One region of the Oceanobacillus sp. M60 genome, then DNA from elsewhere that is predicted to be linked to it. Evidence: riboswitches for the same ligand, from Rfam matches in the RefSeq annotation. Region 1 holds a riboswitch; each other region holds the start of a gene.
The links. A riboswitch is a leader RNA that binds a small molecule or an ion and turns the genes downstream of it on or off. The one in region 1 is predicted to bind thiamine pyrophosphate.
Positions count from the first base shown of each region.

Region 2: it holds a riboswitch for thiamine pyrophosphate, as region 1 does, so the genes downstream of both, ACW0TQ_RS16260 (lipoate--protein ligase family protein) here and ACW0TQ_RS02295 (ABC transporter ATP-binding protein) in region 1, are expected to answer to the same signal.
Region 3: it holds a riboswitch for thiamine pyrophosphate, as region 1 does, so the genes downstream of both, ACW0TQ_RS03775 (thiamine phosphate synthase) here and ACW0TQ_RS02295 (ABC transporter ATP-binding protein) in region 1, are expected to answer to the same signal.
Region 4: it holds a riboswitch for thiamine pyrophosphate, as region 1 does, so the genes downstream of both, ACW0TQ_RS12015 (acetylornithine deacetylase) here and ACW0TQ_RS02295 (ABC transporter ATP-binding protein) in region 1, are expected to answer to the same signal.

Region 1 covers NZ_JBSSNH010000001.1:450,590-456,532, forward strand. Annotated here, with positions in the region: gene iolG (inositol 2-dehydrogenase) at 1-288, shown strand, start outside; gene ACW0TQ_RS02270 (transposase) at 448-630, opposite strand; gene ACW0TQ_RS02275 (transposase) at 548-898, opposite strand; gene ACW0TQ_RS02280 (transposase) at 805-1,251, opposite strand; gene ACW0TQ_RS02285 (ABC transporter substrate-binding protein) at 1,537-2,550, opposite strand; gene ACW0TQ_RS02290 (ABC transporter permease) at 2,552-3,292, opposite strand; gene ACW0TQ_RS02295 (ABC transporter ATP-binding protein) at 3,296-4,069, opposite strand; TPP riboswitch at 4,213-4,322, opposite strand; TPP riboswitch at 4,427-4,527, opposite strand; gene ACW0TQ_RS02300 (alanine/glycine:cation symporter family protein) at 5,178-5,943, opposite strand, start outside.
Region 2 covers NZ_JBSSNH010000006.1:271,972-277,914, reverse strand. Annotated here, with positions in the region: gene ACW0TQ_RS16275 (RluA family pseudouridine synthase) at 1-714, opposite strand, end outside; gene lspA (signal peptidase II) at 711-1,181, opposite strand; gene lipA (lipoyl synthase) at 1,402-2,346, opposite strand; gene ACW0TQ_RS16260 (lipoate--protein ligase family protein) at 2,339-3,181, opposite strand; TPP riboswitch at 3,376-3,478, opposite strand; gene ileS (isoleucine--tRNA ligase) at 3,610-5,943, opposite strand, start outside.
Region 3 covers NZ_JBSSNH010000001.1:768,996-774,938, forward strand. Annotated here, with positions in the region: gene ACW0TQ_RS03755 (ThiF family adenylyltransferase) at 1-431, opposite strand, end outside; gene ACW0TQ_RS03760 (thiazole synthase) at 421-1,191, opposite strand; gene thiS (sulfur carrier protein ThiS) at 1,196-1,399, opposite strand; gene thiO (glycine oxidase ThiO) at 1,396-2,532, opposite strand; gene ACW0TQ_RS03775 (thiamine phosphate synthase) at 2,547-3,275, opposite strand; TPP riboswitch at 3,271-3,366, opposite strand; gene ACW0TQ_RS03780 (suppressor of fused domain protein) at 3,486-4,547, opposite strand; gene ACW0TQ_RS03785 (class I SAM-dependent methyltransferase) at 4,602-5,168, opposite strand; gene wrbA (NAD(P)H:quinone oxidoreductase type IV) at 5,557-5,943, opposite strand, start outside.
Region 4 covers NZ_JBSSNH010000004.1:278,280-284,222, forward strand. Annotated here, with positions in the region: gene ACW0TQ_RS12005 (YpjP family protein) at 89-676, opposite strand; gene tenA (thiaminase II) at 846-1,514, opposite strand; gene ACW0TQ_RS12015 (acetylornithine deacetylase) at 1,554-2,822, opposite strand; TPP riboswitch at 2,904-3,007, opposite strand; gene ACW0TQ_RS12020 (hypothetical protein) at 3,269-3,718, shown strand; gene ACW0TQ_RS12025 (S66 family peptidase) at 3,761-4,795, shown strand; gene ACW0TQ_RS12030 (AbrB/MazE/SpoVT family DNA-binding domain-containing protein) at 4,873-5,130, opposite strand; gene ACW0TQ_RS12035 (DUF2653 family protein) at 5,634-5,930, shown strand.

The DNA.
Region 1 (5,943 bases):
ATCGAAGTATTCGGCAATAACGGCATGGTCCAGGTAGAAAATCAGAAGCCGACCAATGTAAAAGTAAGCACAAATGCTGCGGTTACCGAGGACAAGCCAATGTATTTCTTCCTTGAGCGTTATAATGAAGGATACATCGCGGAAATCCATGATTTTGCCCAATCTATTTTAGAAGATAAACCCGTCGTGGCAAAATTCGAGGACGGGCTACAGGCTGAGCTGTTAGCAAAAGCTGCGAAACTTTCCTGGAAAGAGAATCGTACGGTTGAATTGAGTGAGCTTCGTTAATATGAGATGACTTTAACTTTTAAATTGGAGCTGTCGCAAAATGCATGATACGCATTTTGCGACAGCTCCTTTTGAGATTCGCTATCTTATTTTTGGCGGTAAAAAGAAAATTGTTCGTTTTTTTGACGTACTTAAATAAGCTTCGCCTTTTAATAATTTTTAAGCTGTCTTTAATGGGTGATAATAAAGATCCAGGCGATTAGCTTGGATTTTCTTATATATTTTATTGAAATTATAACCAAATGCTAGAATCAAAAGCTCATTTTGTACATTGCCTGTTCCTCTCGTACGAAACTTCTTCAGTTGATAATCTTCCTTCAGTATGCCGAATGTTCCTTCCACCTGAATGGGAACGATTCATACGGTACAGCTTGCCTGCTTCTGTTAGAATATTTTCTTGTGCTGTTTCTCGGTAAGCCAGAAATTCCTTAGCTACATGCAGTTGACAATTCCCTTTCGCTTTCGTACATTTTTCTTTAAGCGGACAATCGGAACAGTCTTCACATTCGTAGACCGTTACTTGAGATTCGTAGCCTGTCTGTGAAGTTCGTGTATAGTTTCTAATGACTTGTAACTTCCGATCATTGGCACAGGTGTAGGGTATCTGTATTTTTGTCGTAAGCCATGTTTTCCCGATGTTTGATATCCTTTTTTGAAAGAAGCTTTTTTCTTGCGTTCATGATTTTGCAGCTTGGTATAGCCCGTCTGCTTTTGCTTCTTTAAATAGACATAATTTTCTTCGCTTTCATATCCAGAATCCGCAACAATATGACGATACGTGAAAGGGAGGTTTTCCTTTAAATATTGAAGCATCGGAATCAACGTAGCTGTGTCGTTACGATCGGAAAAGACATCTATTCCCACGATAAATTCTGCGTCTACAGCGGCTTGGACATTGTAAGCTGGTCGAATGATCAGGAGCTGCATATCCTTGAAGAAGCCAGCGAAAATTGATATTTTCATCGTTCCAATAAAAAGAAAAACACCGAAACCATAAAAAACTGCACGGAAAAAGCGTTGATCATCGTCGGCATAATGGGCTAATTAGGAGATTCGTCAAAAAAAGGACACACAATGAACGTATATTCTAATACCGTACATTACGCAGTTCGAAAATTGACTGAAAATACCTTTTCGCAGAATTTTTTGATGAGGTAATCTAGGCAACCTTATCAAGAAATTCCATTCCAGCCCTATATAATGACTTCATATAAAGTGTTACATTTCCTATTGCCATTTAGGATATTATTATTCAATATTGATAAATATATCATCGATGTTTGGAATTTCTTTAATTACTCCATATTCCTTTAACCATTTTGCTGTTTCTTCCCATGAAGCTTTTTCTTGTGATCCAAAACCTTGCTCTGATTCCATTTTTGGTAAGAGAATAGACAAGCTTTCTGTTTCTATTTCTTTTTCTAAGGGAAAGTTTCCTTCATCCTGGTGATCAAGCAGGATTTGCAGTGCCTCTTCTTCATTTTCAATCATGAAATCATATCCTTTTCGTGCAGCCCGCCAAAATGCTTCAATATTTTTCTGTTCCTCTTCCCATGTCTCGTCACTGGTAACAGCGACAATTTCATAAAAGTGAGGAACCCCGTAATCTACTGGATTAATAAAATCAATATCATAGCCTTCACTGCGCAGAACTGGCACTTCATGGTTTACATACATACCACTTACAGCATCAACCTGCTCAGAAATAAGAGAAGAACCCAATTCAAATTCCACATTCAGCATATCTACTTTTTCATAATCTCCACCGTCATGTTCAACAATTGTTTGAACAATTGCTTCATTAACAGGAATTCCAGGATACCCTACCTGCTTCCCTTCTAAATCTTTCGGAGAATTTACCGGATCATCGGAATGGTAAACAATGTGATTTAATGGCTCCCGAACAATAGCAGCCACGGATTTAACAGGGATATTTTCATTTGCTCTTGCTGCAATCACATCAGGCTGGTAATATAATCCCATCGTCACATTGCCTGAAGCTGCAAGTGACAGCGGATCTGTCGGATTTGCTGGAAATTGAATATCAACATCGATTCCCTCTTCTTCAAAATACCCTTTCTCTTCTGCTACGTATAGATAACTATGTACAGCATTCGGGTACCAATCAAGCATAATAGAAACGGTATTTGTTTCTTTTACGTTTTTATTATCCTCTGCTATAGATTCTTCCTTTTCATTTCCACAAGCACTTAAACTAATAAAGATTATTAGAATACCAACTATTATTGATAATTTTTTCATATTAAGATCTTCTCCATTTCAATATATATTTTTCTAATAAAACAACAGTAATAAACAATAAAATTCCAATCAAAGAAAGAAGGACAATCGGAGCAAATACACCCGCTCCATTAAACTGTGTCATCATCCGACGACTAAAATACCCTAAACCAGCTTGTGCACCCAGCCACTCTCCAATTGCCGCTCCAATCACGCTCATTGGCACCGCTACTTTTAGCCCTGAAAAAAAAGAAGGCAGTGCGGATGGGACTTCTAATTTGAAAAAAAGAGCACTTTTAGATGCACCTAATGTTTGAAATAATTCTTTCAGCTCTTTACTTGTTGATCGAAAACCATCGAAAGTACTGACGGTAATTGGAAAAAAGGTAATGATAATTGTAACGATAACTTTACTCCAGATGGAATAACCGAACCAAAGTACAAAAATGGGCGCCAATGCAATAATAGGAATAGTTTGTGATGCAATTAAAATAGGATAAATCGCTTGTTGTAATGTTTTAGATAGATTCATGCTTATTGCTAAAGCAACTCCCAGTACCAATGAAATCCCAAGACCAATGATAATAACAGCAAGCGTCATAGGAAGATGATGCAACAAGAGCTCTGTTTTTAATTCCCATAGCTTCTTCACGATTTCGGTTGGCGCTGGCAAAATAAATGATGTAGCGACAAACCCCGCTCCCGCTTCCCATATAAGCAAAAAGATTGTGATTAAAATAATAGAATAAAGATAATTTTTCATGCATTACACCCTCATCCGAAACTGATCTAGTAAATCATTTTTTAGCTCCGTCACTTCCTCTTTATCTAAATCGTATTGTCGTCTTGGACGTTCTAAAGGTACTTTAATTTCTTTTAATGTTGTAAATGGGGTATCCGTAATGACGAAAATGCGGTCAGACAAAAATAATGCTTCTGAAATATCATGTGTTATAAACAAAATAGTAGATTGCTGTTGTTCCCATTGTTCTAATAACCATTCCTGCATATATAACCTGGTCATTGCATCTAAGGCTGAAAAAGGTTCGTCCAACAACAACACATTAGATCCGGATAACGTGGCTCTTAAAAAGGAAACCCGTTGCCGCATCCCCCCAGATAATTCATGAGGGTATTTATTCTCGTATCCTTTTAACCCAAAGGCCTCCAGCAAGTTTTGAACAGTTCTTCTATCGAGATGATTTTCCTTTTGCAGTTCCAATGGAAGAGCTGCATTTTGTTGAACAGTCCGCCATGGCATCAATAAATCCTGTTGAGGCATATAACCAACTTTTCCAGAACGATTGGTTACTGGATCCTCGTTTAAATAGATAGTTCCGCTTTTCAGTTCCTCCAATCCGACAATTAGACGGAAAATTGTCGACTTGCCGGACCCACTTGCACCGATAATGCTTACAAATTCACCATCCGCAATAGAAAGATTCATATTTTTTAATATAGGAATTTTCCCTGCATCATTTTTGTAATAGAAATTTACGTTTTGAAACTGAAGAGCTATTTTTTTATTTTGTTCTCTCATCCTTCGTTCTCTACCTTCTTTCTAACAAAGAGTGTATTATTATGTCTTAAAAGCAATCATCAGCTAATCGAAAATGCATCCCTCCTTCCAAATAAAAAATACCCCAGACATGAAGCCCAGGGTACATACATTTCCTTATGATAGAAATTACTTTGCATGTTCCCTACGCTGGTCTCAACCAGATCAGGTTCTAAGGGTCTATATCTTACGGATAGTATCTCAACCAGCAACACTGGTCCCCCTACATTCTTATTAAATTGGTATCTCTTTTATTGAATTTATGACATAAGCATTAAAAAACCCATTCAACGAATACAGATGAATGGGAAATGAATACATAACTAGATTATTATCTACTTAAGTAAGTCATCACTTCCCTACGTTAGTCTTAACTAAATCAGGTTATAAGAGTCAAGTTTCCTTTCTCAGCGATAAAAATCGCTCCCCTAGTGATTATAGAAATATGAAATTTTTGATTCTATAAATGAACTTGTATGATTGAAAAATACGTTAAAATTCACAATGTTATTTTCATCAGCCACATCTATAGAGAACTGTAGGAAAAATAACTTAAAGTAGAATCTATTTAAACATATAAAATTATAATATGCAAATTATTCTAATTTATCTTTTAAAATCATGAGATTTGTTTGTATATAAAAAAAGATATATCCGCCTATTTTAATATGTTTTCAGGTGAAATTTGGTGAAATAATATAGGATATACAACGGTATAATAAAATAAAAAGAATAACTTTTACTGAGATACTCCTGTTATATGAGGATAGGAGCATCTATTATTTCTAAAGGTATTTTATAATAAATAAAACAGATTAAAAAGAACAGCTCAGCTTGGCTTACATAGCTGTCCTCTTGTAAACGGGACTCTTGTTACTGGAGAAGTGATATTATTTGGAAATCCTGAAGACAACCTTTTAGAACGAATAAATCCTATAGCTGCAATTAAATTCAATTATTGAGAAACCTAAAAAGTGACTTCCATGGATGCAAAGAAGTCACTTTTTATACGAATTGATTTCCCCTCAATTATTTCCTTTATATGTCCGATAGAAAATTACTGTAACTTTATCATTTATTACAGCAATCATTAACCAGCCAGCTTCTGCTTCCTCTCCTCCTCTTTTTCCTTTCTCCGTACTTCTCTAAATTTATTTGTTTCAGATACAATCACGCCGGATAATAAACAGAGCGCAATCAAGTTGGGCACTGCCATTAATCCATTGAATATATCCGCAAGATCCCATACTAACTGCACAGATTGAACCGCACCAAACAGGATAACCAGACAGAAAATGATTTTATAATAGATTGTATTTCGATCTCCAAAAATATAACCGAAGCATTTCTCCCCATAATAGGACCAGCCCAGAATAGTGGAATAAGCAAAGAAAATAAGGCCGAATACAACAATATAATTACCTAATCCAGGCAAGAAAAAGTCAAAAGCTTCTCCTGTAATGACAGGTGCTGCATCTGCTCCAAATTGCAAATGCAGCCCGCTCATCACCACAACAAGTCCGGTAATCGTACAAACCACGATCGTATCCAGAAATGTTCCTGTCATCGATACTAACGCCTGCCGCCCTGGATAATCCGTCTTCGCTGCCGCTGCCGCAATTGGCGCTGAACCAAGACCCGCTTCATTGGAGAACACCCCGCGGGCAATCCCGTATCGAATCGCTAAACCGATAGCTCCCCCGCCGACAGCTTCCGGATTAAATGCAGCCTCAAAAATAACTGCAAACGCCGCAGGAACTTCCGTAATATTTAAAATAACAATAATCAGTCCGCCAGCTATATAAAACAAAGCCAGAAATGGGACAAAGATAGCAGTTACTCTTCCAATGCCTCTC
Region 2 (5,943 bases), on a different contig from region 1:
CACACGAATTTGATGTGTTCTGCCAGTCTCTAATTGGCATTCCACATGCGTATAGTCAGGGAAACGTTCGAGCACGCGAAAATGAGTAACCGCCTGTTTGCCGTTTTCAACGATCCCCATTTTTTGACGGTCTTTCGGATCTCTGCCGATCGGTGCATCGATTAACCCGGTCTCATGGCCAATTTCTCCATGAACAATTGCTTCATACGTTCTTTTTAATGTCTTTTCCTGCAGCTGCTCTGATAGATACTGATGGGCGTAGTCATTCTTCGCAGCAACTAAAAGTCCGCTCGTATCCATATCGAGACGGTGGACAATCCCGGGGCGCTCCACACCGTTAATTCCTGATAAATCAGTGCAATGATATAATAACGCATGGACCAATGTCCCGGTATGATGACCTGCAGAAGGATGGACAACCATCCCTTTTGCTTTATTCACCACCAGCAGGTCCTCATCTTCATAAACGATATCTAAAGGAATATTTTCCGGTTCTAAAACAAGCGGTTTGGTTTCAGGTATTTCCCATGTAAGGCTTTCTCCGGTTTGGCATTTTTGATTTGCTTTCACTGCTTCTCCATTCAGCTTGACATTGCCTTCTTCAATCCAGCCCTGAATTTGAGAACGCGAATATTCATGCAGCACATCCGCCAGTATTTTATCCACTCTTTTTTTATGCTCTGTTTCTGTCACTGTATGCTGGTTTACTGTCATTTTTTCTCTTTCCCCCGCTTTCTCTCATCCAAAATAATTGCAATCATCACAATCACCACACCAATTGTAAGAGATGCATCTGCGACGTTGAATATCGGAAAATTATAATTAAAAATATAGAAGTTTGCAAAGTCTACTACTTCTTGATATAAAATACGGTCGATGAAATTCCCGACCGCCCCTCCAATCAATACACTGACCCCGACAGCAATCAGGCGGTCCTGTTTTCCATGTGTATGTAAAAAGTATATTAACCCGGCAATCACAATAACCGTAATAATGTAAAATAACGTCATTTGTCCTTCTAAAATACCCCATGCTGCTCCTGAATTCCGATGTGAGGTAATATAAAAGAAGTCCTCCACAATCGGGATTGATTCACCTATTTCCATTCGTGCAGCAACAAGCCATTTTGTCCATTGATCTATCCCAATCAGGACAAGTGTAATCAGATAATATCTCCACATGTTCATTTCTCCAATCTAAAGCAAATCTGCGCCTTTTCAGGGTTCGTTTACCAAGCTTTCTTTATCTTATCCTTTCTGCTGGTAATTTTCAAGAAACAATACGGCTTTCCTTCTTTCTGACAGCTGCATTCATCGGTTCGTAAGCATATGAGCATATAAAAAATCCCCTCCGGCCGTTTTATAAACGGGCAGAGAGGAATATTATCAGAAAATATATCATTTAAAATTGAAAATCAACCTTTGTATCTTCCTGTGACTCATAGCCTTTCATATATTTAATTCGCCTTTGGGCGGCTGACTGGCTTACTTGTTCATCCGCGTGGTAGGAGGAGCGTACTAACGGTCCAGCTTCACAATGCGAGAAGCCTTTTTCAAGGGCGATATTTTTCAATTCTTCAAACTCATCGGGATGATAGTACCGTTCCACATTTAAATGCTTTTTGGTCGGCTGTAAATATTGCCCGATAGTAACTATATCCACATCATGCGCCCGCAGGTCATCCATTGCCTCGATAAGTTCTTCTTTTGTTTCTCCCAAGCCTACCATAATACTTGATTTCACAGGAGTGTCCGGAGCAATTTCTTTAACACGCTGTAACAGCTGCAAGGACCGGTCATATCTTGCAATTGCCCGAACACGTTTCGTTAAACGTCTCACCGTTTCAATATTATGATTGAAAATATCCGGTTCGCTGTCCATCAGTGTATGTAAGCTTTCATAGTCCCCTTTCATATCCGAAGGGAGAACTTCTATTGTACAGCCTGGATTCTGATGACGAACTGCACGGACTGTGTTGGCAAAAACAGCAGCTCCCCCGTCCTCCAGGTCATCACGCGCAACTGCTGTTATAACGACATGCTTTAATCCCATAATTTCAACAGAGTCAGCGACCCGCTTTGGTTCTCCCAGGTCAACTCCGCTTGGAAGACCAGTTTTTACGGCACAGAATCGGCAGCCGCGTGTACAGGTATCTCCTAAAATCATGAAAGTTGCCGTTTTTCGCTCGCTCCAGCATTCATAAATATTCGGACACTTTGCTTCCTCACAAACTGTGTTCAGCCGTTTATCCCGCATTAAGTTCTTTAATTTTTTGTATGATTCATTGGTGTTGATTTTTGTTTTCAGCCATTCTGGTTTACGAATATATTCTGATTGTTTAGCCAATGCCAGCACGCTCCTTGTTTGAGTTGATATTCCACGCTTCCGTTTCATACTTTGATTGTGCTAATTGCTCTACTTCATCCCACTCAGCCTTGGTTAATTGCAGAGGATGAAATTCTAAACCTAAACCTTCCTTGAACCCTTCTTTGAATGCATCCGTCAGCATATCATACCGATGCTCTCGATTCGTTAATTGATTAATCGTCACCGCTTTTTTAGAAAATGCTGCCCGGCTTCGTTCTCTTATTTTTTCGGAAGAGAATACAAATAAATCAAAAAGCATGTTTGTATTCATGCTCATAGGAATAGACCCATGCTGCATCAATACACCTTTTTTCCTTGTCTGTGCGTTTCCAGAAAGCTTTTTACCGTCAACAACCATTTCATAGAACGCAGGTTTTTCGAAGCATATTGCTGTCCTTCCTCTGGCACTTTCTCTGTCCAGTGTTGCATATTCTGCAGGAATCCCTAAATTGCGATATCCTTCAAATATTCCTTCTGCCAGTACATGGTAGGCCTCTTGTACAGATACAGGAATATCTGGATCACTCTCTGTAATAACCAGACTATACGTTAATTCATCGTCATGAAGCACAGCACTGCCGCCGGTCAAACGACGGACGAACTGACACTGATGGCGCTCCACTGCTTCCAGATCAATTTTCTTATCGACTTTTTGAAAGTAGCCAATCGATAAACTGGGCTTTTCCCAGCCATAGAAACGTAATGTCGGCGGAATTTTACCTTCTTGATGCCAATTGATCAAGCACTCATCAAAAGCCATGTTCCATGCAGCACCACGGAATCCTGTATCGATAAACGCCCACTGTTTCTTCAATTTCGTCACCTCCAATGAACAAATTACTTGTTGCAGGAGCTGCTCCCTGTTATGCCAAGCTTCTTAGCGGCCCTTCCTGATCATTAAGCTTAAAAGATACAAGCGAAATGGGGAATATATTCAATAAAAAAAGAGCCCATTCCATAGAATGCAGCCTTTGATAGATTTATTGATAAATGGATAAATTATCTAATTCCTTATCGACTGCACATTCCCCACGCTAGGATTATCTAGTTCGGGTGCCAAGGGTCAATACAGAATGTCTTTCTCAGCTTAACAGCTCCCCCAGTGCATAATACTTATTCAGTTTACAAATTAAGTCTACTGGTAATTTTTATAATTGTAAAGAAAAATACAATAATTAGCATTTACAATTTGCAGATATGTAAAAACAGGAGCCAGCTTTTGAGAAAGCTGGCTCCTGTTTTTTAATTCTCATAATTTTCTTTGACAACACTGGCACATCTAGCACATAGTGTTGGATGATCTTTGTCTTCGCCTACTGTTTCTGAAACAACCCAGCAGCGTTCACACGTTTCTCCAGGATGTTTTTCAACAGCAACCTCAACATAATCATATGCTTTGCCTGTTCCTTTTTCATCTGCGATAACTGCTTCTGAAACAATAAAGTATTGATGCAGATGCGAAATGTTTTCAAGCACCTGCTTCGTTTCTTCATCAAGCGGCACGATTGTAATTTTAGCTTCCAATGATTTCCCGATAACCTTTTCGCTTCTTGCTTCTTCGAGTGCTTTCAGAACATCATCTCTTACTTCCATAAAGTGACCCCATTTTCCGACAATGTCTTTTGCACCTGCAACCTCCCGCGGCTCAGGAATATCTGTTAAGTGAACCGTTTCTTCCTCCACTCCAGGAATGTATTCCCAAACTTCTTCCGTTGTATGCGGAATAATTGGAGCAAGCAATTTCACAAGTGTTGTTAAAATTTCATAGTAGCCTGTTTGAAGACTGCGGCGGCGCGGGTGGTCTGCAGCTTCAATATACAGGATATCCTTCGCAAAATCTAAATAGAAGGAGCTTAAATCAACAGCACAGAAATTATGGACTTGGCTGATTACTGGTGCAAATTCAAAGTGCTCATAATTATCACGTGCATTATTTAAGATCTGCTGCAGACGATAAAGCATATAACGGTCTACTTCCTGCAATTCTTCATCCTTCACGCGATCTTTGCTAGGATCAAAATCAGCAAGGTTCGCCAGTAAGAAACGGAAGGTATTCCGGATTTTACGATAGCTTTCTGAAGTCTGTTTTAAAATAGCATCCGAGATACGCACATCTGCCTGATAATCCACGCTGGAAACCCACAGACGCAAAATATCAGCACCTAATTGTTTTTGTACTTTGGACGGATCAACCGTATTTCCTAATGACTTACTCATCTTGCGGCCATTTCCATCCAGGGCGAACCCATGACTGATAATATTTTTAAATGGCGCTTTACCCGTTACTGCGACGGAAGTAGATAATGAAGAGTTAAACCAGCCGCGATACTGATCACTTCCTTCTAAATATACATCAGCCGGACGATCAAGTTCTTCCCGGTTCATCAGTACACCTTCATGTGAGGAGCCTGAATCGAACCAAACATCCATAATATCGACTTCTTTAGTAAACTTGCCATTTGGACTATGCTCTGATGTAAATCCATCCGGCAATAAATCCTTCGCTTCTCTTTCAAACCAGACATTGGAACCATGCTCACGGAAGAGTTCGGATACATGCGAAATCGTTTCATCTGTAATGATTGCTGTTCCGTCTTCCCCATAAAATACTGGAATCGGAACTCCCCAGGCACGCTGTCTGGAAATACACCAATCCTCACGGTCTCTCACCATATTATAAAGTCTTGTTTCTCCCCAATGCGGATACCAATGCACTTTTTTAATTTCATCAAGAATATCCTGACGGAAATCTTTAATAGATGCAAACCACTGGGAAGTTGCACGGAAGATAGTTGGTTTCTTTGTTCTCCAGTCATGCGGATAAGAGTGTGTGATAAATTCTAATTTTAATAAGGCGCCATTCTCATCCAATTGTTCTGTGATAACTTTATTTGCTGCATCGTAAAATAAACCTTCAAATCCTGGCGCTTCACTCGTAAAGACACCCTTTTCATCCACTGGGCAAAATGCATCGATTCCATATCTGCGGCAAACATAGAAGTCATCTTCCCCGTGACCAGGAGCTGTATGAACACATCCAGTCCCCGCATCAGTTGTAACATGTTCTCCAAGCATAACAAGGGATTTACGATTGTAAAATGGATGCTGTGCTTCTACACGATCCGCTTCCTGCCCTTTGAATTTCTTCACAACCGTTACATCTTCCCAGCCTAATACTTCTTTCACATCTTCTAATAAAGCTTCTGCAATGACATATTTTTCATCATTTACTTGTGCTACTACATAGCTTAAATCAGGATGTAAGCTGATTCCTAAGTTCGCTGGAAGCGTCCAAGGAGTTGTCGTCCAGATAATAATCTTCTCGCCGCCGTCAAGCACATCTTTTCCATCCGTTACTTCGAAGGAAACATAGATAGATGGAGAGCGTTTATCTTGATATTCGATTTCTGCTTCTGCAAGGGCAGATTCAGAAGACGGAGACCAATATACCGGCTTAAGTCCTTTATAAATATAGCCTTTTCGTGCCATTTCTCCAAACACCTTAATTTGAGAAGCTTCATAATCCTTCGTTAAGGTGATATATGGATTATCCCAATCACCACGTACACCTAATTT
Region 3 (5,943 bases), 320 kb from region 1:
GGTTTCTGATACTTTTGCGCCATATCATTCAGCAAAAGTCTTGTCTCAAAATTATCCGTCGCGTCGATGATAAGATCTGCTTCAGGCACTATTTTCCGCAATATATCCGCCTCAGCATCTCCAACAATCGCATCTATTTTGACATGACTATTCACTTCAGAAAGCCGTTGTCTGGCAGCAATTGCCTTGGGCATTTTCTGTTCCATATCCCTTTCACTAAACAGCTGCTGCCGCTGCAGATTACTTTCTTCTACATAATCCCGGTCTATTAATGTTATGTGGCCAATGCCCGCACGCGTTAAAGCTTCCGCACTGCTCGACCCCAGAGCGCCTGCACCGATAATCAGCACATGGCTTTGGCTCAGCTTCTCCTGGCCAGACTCGCCGATTGGCGCAAATAATATCTGACGATGATAACGATTAGTTTCCAACGCTGATCCCTTCCTCCGGGCTGCTGGCTACAGCATAATCTTTCATCGCAATCCTTCCCGCTTCATACCCCAGTCTCCCTGCTTCTATTGCATATTTCATTGCCTCTGCCATTTTTACAGGGTCATGTGCTCCGGAAACAGCTGTATTCAGTAAAACACCTTCTGCGCCCAATTCCATGGCATACGCTGCATCAGCAGGCGATCCAATCCCTGCGTCGACAATGACAGGCACTTTTGACTGCTCGATAATAAAAGAAAGATTTAATGGATTGATGATTCCTTGCCCGCTTCCAATGGGAGAAGCTCCAGGCATCACGGCGTGGGCTCCTGCTTCCTCCAGTTTTTTTGCTAATACCACATCATCTGAGGTGTAAGGAAGCACTGTAAAACCTTCTGCCACCAGTTCTTCTGTTGCTTTCAATGTCTCTACCGGATCAGGCAGCAACGTTTTATCACAGCCAATGATTTCCACCTTGACCATATCACATCGTCCTGAAGCGGCCGCTAATTTAGCAATTCGCACCGCTTCCTTCGCATCCTTTGCCCCTGCTGTATTTGGTAAAAACGTATAGCGGTCCACATCGATTTTTTCTAAAAAATTGGGCAGGGAAGGATCATAAATATTCATCCTTCTGACAGAAAAAGTGAGTACCTCTGTCTCTGATTTATCTACCGCCTGTTTTTGAATATCAAAATCCGGATATTTACCTGTCCCTAAGAATAAACGTGATTTAAATTGATAGTTTCCAACTGTAAGCATTTGCTTAACCTCCTCCAACAAAATGAACGATTTCTACCTTGTCTCCATTTTCCAACACCGCTTTTTCATGCTCTTCCTTCTGTAATATCTGCTGATTATGCTCGATAATCAAAGGTTTATCTTCCAATCCCAGAAAGTCGATTAAGCCTTTGACATGCTTTACCTCTTCCTGCACTTCTAATCCGTTGCCATTCACTGTGATTTTCATGTTGATTCACCTGCCTTTTCCAATTTTTTATTTTGACGGTCCGCATGAAAGCAATCATAATAAAGCGGGGAAACCGGCTTATTTTCTATTAAATCTGCCATATAAATTCCCGTGATAGGCGATAGTAAGATGCCATTTCGATAATGTCCCTTTGCCGCATATAGGCCTGGGATTCCCGGAATCTCGCCCAAGTATGGCAGTTCGTCAGCTGTAGATGGTCTGATGCCTGCCCACATTTTTCTTATCCTCGCCTCTGCCAGCTCCGGAACCATTTTCTGCGCTCGTGACAGCAGTCTCTGGACGCTTGCGGCATGGACATGCTTATCCATTTTTCCTGGTATGGAGGAGGCTCCAACAATCACCTTTTTTCCCTGCTTCGGAACAAGGTAACAGCCATCCATCCAAAGTGTTGATTGAAATAGCTTCTGGTCCAGTTCTAACAGCAGACATTCGCCCTTCACCGGAATCGCAGCATAATCTGCAGGCAGCAATTCATCTCCGAAAGCTCCTGTTGCAACAATAACCTGGACCGCTTCATAGATTGCCTCTGTTGTCCGGACACCATAAACCGTTTCATTTTCTATCAACAGCTCATTAACGCTTTCCTGCTCATGCAACACCGCACCATAATGAGACGCAGCCAGAGAGAAGGCTTTGGTCAGATGACGGGCGGAAACCTGACCATCATCCGGCAAATACAGGACAGCACGAAGATTCTCCGTCAGGCTTGGCTCCATTTTTTTCGCTTCTTCTACTGACAGTAAATACGCAGGGTTCCCCGCTTCCCGCTGGAAGGACGCGACGCTTTGCAGCTTGCTGTATTGCTGCTGATGAAAAGCAAGCTTCATGATTCCTTTATGAATATATTGAATATCTACTCCTGACGCTTCCTTCAGTTCCTCGGATAAATTTTTGAATAGCGCTCTGCTCTCATGTGCAAACCGAAAAAGCGGACTGTCTTCTGTAAACTCTCCTTGAGCGCCTAACATACCTGCTGCGGCACTGGAAGCCTCGCAGCCGATTTGATTCCTTTCAATGACCAGCACCCGATTGCCTCTTTTGGCCAGCTGATAAGCAATAGAGCAGCCAATAACTCCGCCGCCTACAATAATTTGATCAAACTGTTTATTCATCTTCTCCCTCCTTTTCATATATTCAACGCTTGCCGGTAAGCTCTGACAGTTTGGACCGGATCCTCTGCCTGCCAAATACCAGACATGACCGCGATGCCGGCTGCTCCTGCGGCAGTTACTTCTTTCGCCCGCTCAGGAGTAATCCCGCCAATAGCATATACCGGCACAGACAGCGCGTTAGTCATTTCCTGTAGTTCCGTTAATCCTCTGGGCTGCTGATTGGCTTTGGACTTGCTGGAATAAATATGGCCATACAGCACATAATCAGCTCCCTCCTGCTGCGCCTGCTCTGCCTCAGCTAAAGAATGAACAGACTTTCCTGCCTTCAATTCAGGGAAGCTTTCTTTTACAAGTGGAATGGAAGGACTGTGAAACGCCAGCTGAATACCTGCGCACTGCTTTATCACAGCAATATCTACTCTGTCATTCACTATTATTTTCTCTAATGGCAATCCGATATTTTCTAATGCACCGATGATTTCCAGAATGTCCTTCGCTGTCTTGTTCTTCTCTCTGATATGCAAATAACCAATCTCAGCCTGAATCCGCTTCACTATTTGCAAATGCTGCTCGGAAAAACTGCCATCACTGATCAAGTGCAGATGCCTGTCCATCTTCTTCTCCCCTTTCTTCCATTTTCTTGCTTCAGGATTGGCAGAAGAACGAAAAAGACCACTTATCCAGCTGAGGGATAAGTGGTCTTGATTATATACAAATTCATTGTTCGAATGATATATCGTCATGTTCCTGCCACTTCCCTACGCTAGTGTTAACCAGATCAGGTTCAAAGGGTCCGAGTATTCGTCTCAGCCAAAGGCTCCCCTAGTGTTGCTTATTTAATTTTCAGATTACAAATAAAGAATAACATATAATTTTTTATTTTCAAAGATATTCTTTCAAAAGTGTTTAGCGATTTATCAAGGAAATGTTATTTTACTTTCAAATGAGTTCTCTTACCCAATTACCTGAACAACATTTCCTTCATTATCTTTGATGTATGTTTTAACAATTTTTACAGCCAGCTGTTCAAACGAGAATAGTTCCGCCACACCTTCTTTAGGAATCAGCTTCTCACTCAACTCGATTGTACTCTGTTCATCTAAAATTAGACGCACCTTATCCTTCTCCATTGCATATTCTGACTTTTCCCCGGGCTCTATAGCAATGACAATATCAGGACCTGCCAATGTCAGAGCCTTTCCTTTCAAGAGACGCCCTCGCAGCACTTTACTTATGGTTTCGGTTTGTTTTGCCCCCAGAGTCAGCATTGCTGGTTTTTTTCTGAATAAGCCCTTTTTTTCTGGAGTCCACGATAAATTATCGTTAAATAGAAATCCTGTATTGGATCCTTCCCGTTCTCTTCCTTCATCAACTTTTTGGGAGACATCTGCATGATTTAGTAAAGAATCTCTTTTTAAATCGGTAATAAACGCGGGCATATATGGGGAACTGGCAGAGAGAACACCTCGTGTATTCCACGTCTGCATTGCTTCGAGCTCATCATTTGTGATACCAACCATCTGCAGAAATTGCACTTGACCATTTTCTGTTTCTATTGTACCAAGCTCAGAATCCGTAATAAATGCCAATGCAGTTAATGCCGTATCTGATTCCAAACAGATAGGACCATTTGCATCCATATAGTCTCCATTTTTAAAAACATTACCGCTGTTAAAAACATATCTTCCCAAATTCTGAAGCAGATTAAGCGCCCAGGCTGGCGGTTCCTCTTCCCCTTCTTCTTTTTTCAATCTGAACGTTAATTCAAACCCAAAACCGCTTACTTCTGGATTATCGGTTTCTTTTTCGTAAATCTCTGAAAATCCATATGTAACTATATGCCAGTGCAAGCCTGGCGTTTCTGATTGATAAGCGCTGATTCCATCTAATGGATCCGGTCCGCCCAGCGAATAAGAGATCACTGTTCCATAATGCTTCGGTTCCTGCTTCCCATAAATTGCTTCCATTGCATTATCAATTGCATCCCAGCCGGCTGCTTTTACTTCTTCACTCATTAAATTCCTCCTCTGTTTCCCTTTCCAAAAAGACGATTTTTTCTTTCTAAAACACTACCCCTTTGTCGAAATACAAAACATCTCTGCAAAATCAGTGACGATGGTTTTTTTAGGATTACGCTTCACATCATATCTCATTTTCTCTAACCCTTCTTGGTAATCCTGATCATCAATCAACGTTAATATGGATATGTCTCTATTCTCTGCATACCCCAGATAATCCGACACCCTGATTTTTTCTAATCGATATGTCATCTGCAGTTCTGTGTTAAACCCTCTTATTGAAAGCTCATCAAAAATAACTTCCTTTTCCCAAAACCTTTTTACGTCCTCTTCATATGCTGTTGGAAAATAATGATATACCCACCATTTTCTCATATCATGGATAGCAATATTATGCAGCTTGTATACACCGTTTTTCTTCAAGACACGATATATTTCATCAAGCGCTGCTTCCTTCTTTAAAAAATGATGAAAAGCATAATTATTGGAGATATAATCAAACTTTTCATTCTCGTAGGGCATATCTTCAGCTAAACCATGCACGAGTGAGACATTTTTTAATTTGTTCTTCGCCTTTTTCAACATATCCTCTGAAGCATCAAGCCCGTACCAGCTCATGTTTCGACTATCAAAACAGGTTTATTTGAGTATTAAGATAAATACCTGTCCCGCATGCTAAATCTAACACGTGATACATTGGTTTAGGGTATCTATATTGATACTCCTTTAAATCCTTATCAAATTGCATTTCATCTAATCGATATGTATTGCTCTCATATTTATCAGCAATTTGCGAGTAATCAGTTATTTTCACATTGTTTTTCTTTGCCTTTTAATTATTAGGAGGAATTTAAATGCGGTATAAAGCCATTATACTTGTTTTCTCTATGTTTTTAAAAACTTACTATCCCCCTGATTCATGAAGCAGCGTCTCACTGCTTTCCGGATATACAAAAAAGACAGCACCATTCCAAATGAAAGGTGCCATCTTTTCTAATAGCATGAATTATTGATTTCCTTTTTTAACCCATTCAGCAGCTGTCACTGTACGTTGTGCCTGATGCTTAACTGTCGCTTCCACATCTTCCACCATTTTTCCGTCTTGATCAACAGTGACACTTGTACCATAAGGATTTCCGCCAGCTGCAAATACAGATTCATCCGAGTAGCCTGGAGGTACAATGATAGCTCCCCAGTGCATCATGCTCGTGTACAACGACAGGATCGTCGCTTCCTGACCGCCATGCGGATTCTGTGCAGAAGACATCGCACTGACTACTTTGTTCACTGTTTTTCCGCTAGCCCAAAGTCCGCCTTGGATATCTAAGAATTGCTTCATTTGAGAAGGCACATTACCAAAACGCGTTGGCGTGCTGAAGATAAGTGCATCTGC
Region 4 (5,943 bases), on a different contig from region 1:
GCTTCCTTGCCTTTCTTGATGGATTAAAATAAATACAGCTCTATTTGTTTTAAGCAAGGCGAGTAACCTCAGCCCCAAAATTTTGATCTTATGCCATCCATTTAGGCGGTGTATTCTTATTCCAATAAATATCCCCGATATGATAATGCTTTTGGAATCCATCCTCACTTAAATGGTAATGAAAATTAAAATAATACCCTTCCAATGGTCGGTTTTCCCTGCGTACATGAAACTTTGCCAATGTTTTGCCGGTGCTGTTATTGGAAACATTGAAAATCCGCTCCCCATAGCCGTCTGAAGGTTTTTCCGTAATCGCTATATCCTTATATATGGCAGAATGCTCGACAAGATCAGACAACACCAATTCCATCTGCGGTAAAATCATAGCAGAAAATTCATCCTCGACCTTCCCCGCAATCCTCGTTCCAAATTTTTCGATACTCAATTTTTTCGCCTCTTCATGAAGGTGGCCAAGAAAAGCTTCTCTTGGGTCTTCTACATTGTATGATTGGGTGGTTTCCTCGATAACAGATGTTGTTTCGATATCTGATGAAGAAGATACGCTGCTGTCATCCCGCTTATTGGCGTCGACTTCCAAAAGATTTGTTGGCGTATAGATACCCAATGTTAAAATTGTTATAAATATGACTGCTATTTTTCTCCACCAGAGCTTCATCTGCTTCACCCATCTTCCGTATCCGTTTTCTTTATTTTACCATGAATCCATTTCTTGTCTATCCAACCATTCTACTTTTTTGAATATTGGAAGAAAATAATTTGTTATACGGAACATTCTGCTTATACATTTTTTTACAACTCAAGAAATCATATAGGGTGATTTTACCTTATACCGGCCAGCCTTCACGCTTATATGCCATATCCCAAAACATATATTCATAGCGGCTCGTATTCAGAAAAATAGCTTCTAAATGATTCAGTTCTGCTTCTGTACAGCCTTCCGCAAGCTCGTCTAATTTTTCAATCAGCCACTTGCCGATGGAACCAAATTCATCCGAGCTGTACATTTTCACCCATTCCCCATACTGTTCATGCTCCAGTGCACCCGGCTTTTTTGCCAGCTCCAGACCAATTTCATAATAACTCCAGGCACATGGCAGAATCGCTGCAATTAAGTCTGCTAAAGAACCTTTCTGTGCCTCTGCAAGCATATTACTGCTGTAGGCAAGCGTTACAGGCCCTGGAACCGTAGATTCTAATTCTTCTCTGGAAATACCGAGACGCTCGGCATACTGGCGATGAAGATCCATTTCGAAATTCAGGGTTTCATCCAGCGATTTAGCAAAGCCGGACATGGTATCTAAATCTTTTGCAAGCACCGTTCCCATCGCGATTACTTTTGAGTACTCTATCAAATACTTGTAATCCTGACACATGTAGAATTTAAATGACTCCATATCGAGTGTTCCATTTCCAATTCCCTGCACAAACGGATGCTGGTGGCTTTTCTCCCAAATCGAATCTGCTGACTTGCGAATACGTTCTGTAAATTTCATGTTCTATGCACTCCTTTTTCTATCATTTTTATAAATGCCTTATTCCTGTTTTTCTGTTTGACACCATTTCAAAATAAATCGCAGCAGGGACACTGTATAATCTACTAACTCGTCGATATTTACCTGCTCATCCACGGCATGGGCATGCTTCAATTCACCCGGTCCATAGCAGACCGTCGGAATCCCGTATGCTGCAAGCCAGCCGCCATCGGTTACTGTTTCAGACATTCGGACTTTCGCTTCCTCGCCAAAGGCTTTGCTATGACTCTCCTGTAACATCGCAAAAGCAGCATGTTCTTTATCTACGGAGAAAGACGGGAAAATTTCACCGCGGTCCACAATCATCGATTCGCCTCCCCATTCAAAGGCGGGTGGATTATCCCGCATCCAGACATCCGCTTCAGCCGTCTTGCGTAAATGGGACTCAATTTCTGCAGCAACCTGCTCAGCAGTCTCATCGGGATAATAATGAACGGTAATCCATAGGCGGCATTCATCAGCAATAAAAGCAGCATGTCTGCCTCCTTCAATCACTGCCGGGTTGATGGTATTGGTTCCTGGGGGAAAGCCTGGATAGGATTTGGTCACTGCCCAATGTCGCTCCAGCTCCTGCAACGCAGTAAGGAGCTTATTCATCTTTTCAATGGCGCTGGCCCCTTTCATCCCGCCGCCTGCATGAATGAGCTGGCGACGTGTACCATCATGGTGCGTGATTGGACTTTTCACTGTGATCCAGCCGGTAATAACGCCTCCTTGCCCATGTATTTCACAATGACTTGTATCTGCAACGATGGCATAATCCGCTGTATACCCGCGTTCTCCACATTGCTTCGTCCCTGCTTCTCCAACCTCTTCCCCAATGACGGACTGCAGAATAACATCCCCGCCAAGGCGAATCTGGTGGTCATGCAATATGCGCATCGCAAATAAACACGCTGCCAGACCGCCTTTCATATCTGCTGCACCCCGCCCAAATAATGTACGTCTTTCCACTGCTGGCTGAAATGGCGCATGCTTCCAGTTTTCACCTTCCTCTATAGAAGCGACATCCACATGCCCATTAAGAATCAAGCTGTTGTATGTATCGGAAGCAGTTCCACGTAAACAGCCGACGACATTCGGGTCACCGGGATAAACCTCCCATTGTTCTGTTTCAAAATTCATTTCCTTCAAGTAGTTCGCAATGTAAGCTTGGATAGCCTCTGTATTTCTTGCAGGCGGGGCTGGCGTTTCAAAACGAATTAAATCGCTGACAAGCGCTATTAACTCGTCTTCTCGATTTCGAACCTCCTGAATTACCCTATCCATTCAAAAACCTCCTTTTCAGCACGCAAAAAAGCCGCCTCCTGATATAGAAAGCGGCAGAAAAGTTTGGTTCATTTGCCTATAGGCATATTCCGCCCACTTCCCTCCGCTAGTACGAACTAGATCAGGTTGGTAAGGGTCAAGGCAATATGCCTCTCTCAGCTTAATAAGCACCCCTAGTGGATCCATTGCGTATGTATTTATCCATTTCAGATTACCATACAGTTCTGGAAGCGTAAAGCAGAATTTAAAAGGAAGGATGATTCTACTGTCCATTGTCTGTATACATATTGCTGCTTTTTTGCGCAATATGTCTTATTGTCATCGTCGTCTTTAGTATCTATCCTTTCGGTTTCATTACTTATAATCTCGAACATATACCACTGCTAAAAAAATTAGAGGATAAAGCAGCTTCACTGTTTCTCTTTTCTCTATTGGGAATCGTTTGCTTGGTATTTTTAATGGCATATGTCTTTATGGGAAAATCTATCGTTAGTATTGTGCAGTCCCATAGCGGAGACCAAATAGAAACCGAAGCCTATATTTCGGATAGGGAATATGACTATAATGCTGGCCGCTATAGCACAAGTTCATACTATTTGCATTTATCTTTCTACGCAGAAGACATAAACAAGGAGGTTATGGTTTCCAAAGAAGTATCTTCTCGTATATTTTCTCAGGCTAACCATGTCATTGATGTTCAATATCCTGAAGGACAGCCTTATAAAGCACACATAGCAGGGACTAAATTTAGAGATTTTTTCGGATCCAGCTTTATTATTTATAGCTGCATTCTCATCGTTACGGCTTTATTAATATATGCACCTGTTTTAATGCGAAGAAAGAAGAAAACAGGCTCTTTTTATAGGAAACAGAAAAAGGATTTCTCCAATAAATAACGAATACATAAGATATACAATTTTCTGAGAGGAGTATTTCTTATGCTTATGCAGCCGGCAAAATTATCTCCAGGAGATAAGGCAGCGACTGTCAGCCTCTCCTGGGGCGGAGCAGGCGAGCCCTCCTTAAGCTGGCGCTACCAGCAGGGTGTGGAACGCTTAGAGAGCGTGTTTGGGCTTGAAGTCGTTCCAATGCCTAACAGCTTAAAAGGACAAACTTATATAGATGAACATCCCGAGGCACGGGCCGAAGATTTAATGACTGCATTCAAAGACCCTGAAATCAAAGCGATTATCTCTAATATTGGCGGTGATGACAGTATTCGTCTGCTTCCCTATATCGATTTTGAGATTATCCGTCAAAATCCAAAGATTTTCATGGGATTTTCTGATACGACGATTGCTCATTTATTCTGCTTCCATGCTGGTTTATCCTCCTTCTACGGACCAGCAATCATGACAGATTTTGCAGAAAATGTGGCGATGGATGATTATACGGTGCAAGCCATTCAAAGCATGCTTTTTGAAGCAGAAGCGGTCGGCGGCATCCCTGCACCGGAAAAGTGGACAAGTGAATTTTTAGAGTGGGATATTTCCAATAAGTCTATTGCCAGAACAATGCACCCTAATCAGGGTTACGAACTGCTGCAAGGAAACGGTATCGCAAAAGGGAACCTCATCGGCGGCTGTATCGAAGTACTTGAATTTGCTAAAGGAACAGCCATTTGGCCGCAGCAGGAAGCATGGCAAAACAGCATTCTCTTTTTTGAAACATCAGAGGAAAAAACGGATCCAGAATTAATTAAAAGATGGCTTCGAAATTATGCCGCTCAGGGGATTCTACACCAAGCGAATGGAATGATTGTTGCCAAGCCTTATGGGGAAGTACATTACGAGGCGTACAAGGAAGTTATTCTATCTGTTTTAGCAGAAAACAGGCTGAATGACCTCCCAGTGTTATATGGGGTTTCTTTTGGACATACCGAACCAAAAACGCCCATTCCATATGGAAGATTAGCACGAATTGATTGTAATCAGGTATCCTTTTCAATTTTGGAAGCAGCTGTGACAGATTAAATCCGGCTGCTTTTCTTTGCCAAAAATAAAAGGAGACATATTGCGTCTCCCTTCCGTTTCAATCTTTCTGTTTCACATCAAAGATATTCTTTAAGAATTTCTTTTCCTTTTTGACTTACATATAATCCGCCTGGCAGCTGTATATTATCATCATTGACTTCTCCTGTAATAAAACAAGTCTTTTCAGCTTCGTATTTCCGTATGATAATTCGGTCTTCCTCTACGAATATTTCCATCGGATCCCGCTCTTGTATGTTCAAACTTCTTCGCAATTCCTTAGGTATAACAATCCGGCCCAGTTCGTCCACTTTTCTAACGATACCAGTGCTTTTCATTCTGCACGCTCCTTTTTTATATTTCTTAAGATAACTGTCTATATCATCCCCTCTACCCTTTTATGGAAATGTATAAACAACAAAGGAACTTATTAACAGTGTGAAAAAGCGGCAGCAGTAATCGATATCACTATCCATAAATACGGTGAGAAACGGTGATTGGTTAAAATATACTGCGTTTTATATAAGCTGTAGCAGATTTGAAGTCGCTCTTATTATTAAATCAATTGAGACAGTGATATACTATCCATATAATCCTTTTTAGAAACGTTCGTTACACAAAGTAAAAAGTAAGCTCTTTCATCCGCATTTTTCTTTTTCCAAAAAGATTTACAACTTACCTGGACGGAAAAAGAAACGGTCGAAAAGAAGCCAGGAAAAGTTTATGCCCCTATAACTACTTCTTACTTCATGCAAATAGGGAGTTTGTAGTAGAATAGAGTAAGCATCATTACTGGAAGCTGAAAATAAGCTCCCAACCATATGCAGGAGGAATTTGAGGTATGCAAAAACTTATTATTCCTGAAGAGGATATTGTGCTTGCTATATGTATGTACATTGCTGAAGAACAGAATATGAGTGCAGATGACGTCCAAGTAGAGTTATTTTATGATGATTACACTGGATTTTCAGCAGAAGTCGTGACATCATCTGGAAAACAGGAATGGATGACCAAGCAAATTATTGCTGCATTAAGAAAATGGATCAAAGAAAATCTCCACGCCGATCCGTATGCAGGCTTAAAATTGGATTTAGACAGACGAAACGGCATTTATGCACGTCTTCGATACAATAGTTAATATTTCACAAAGC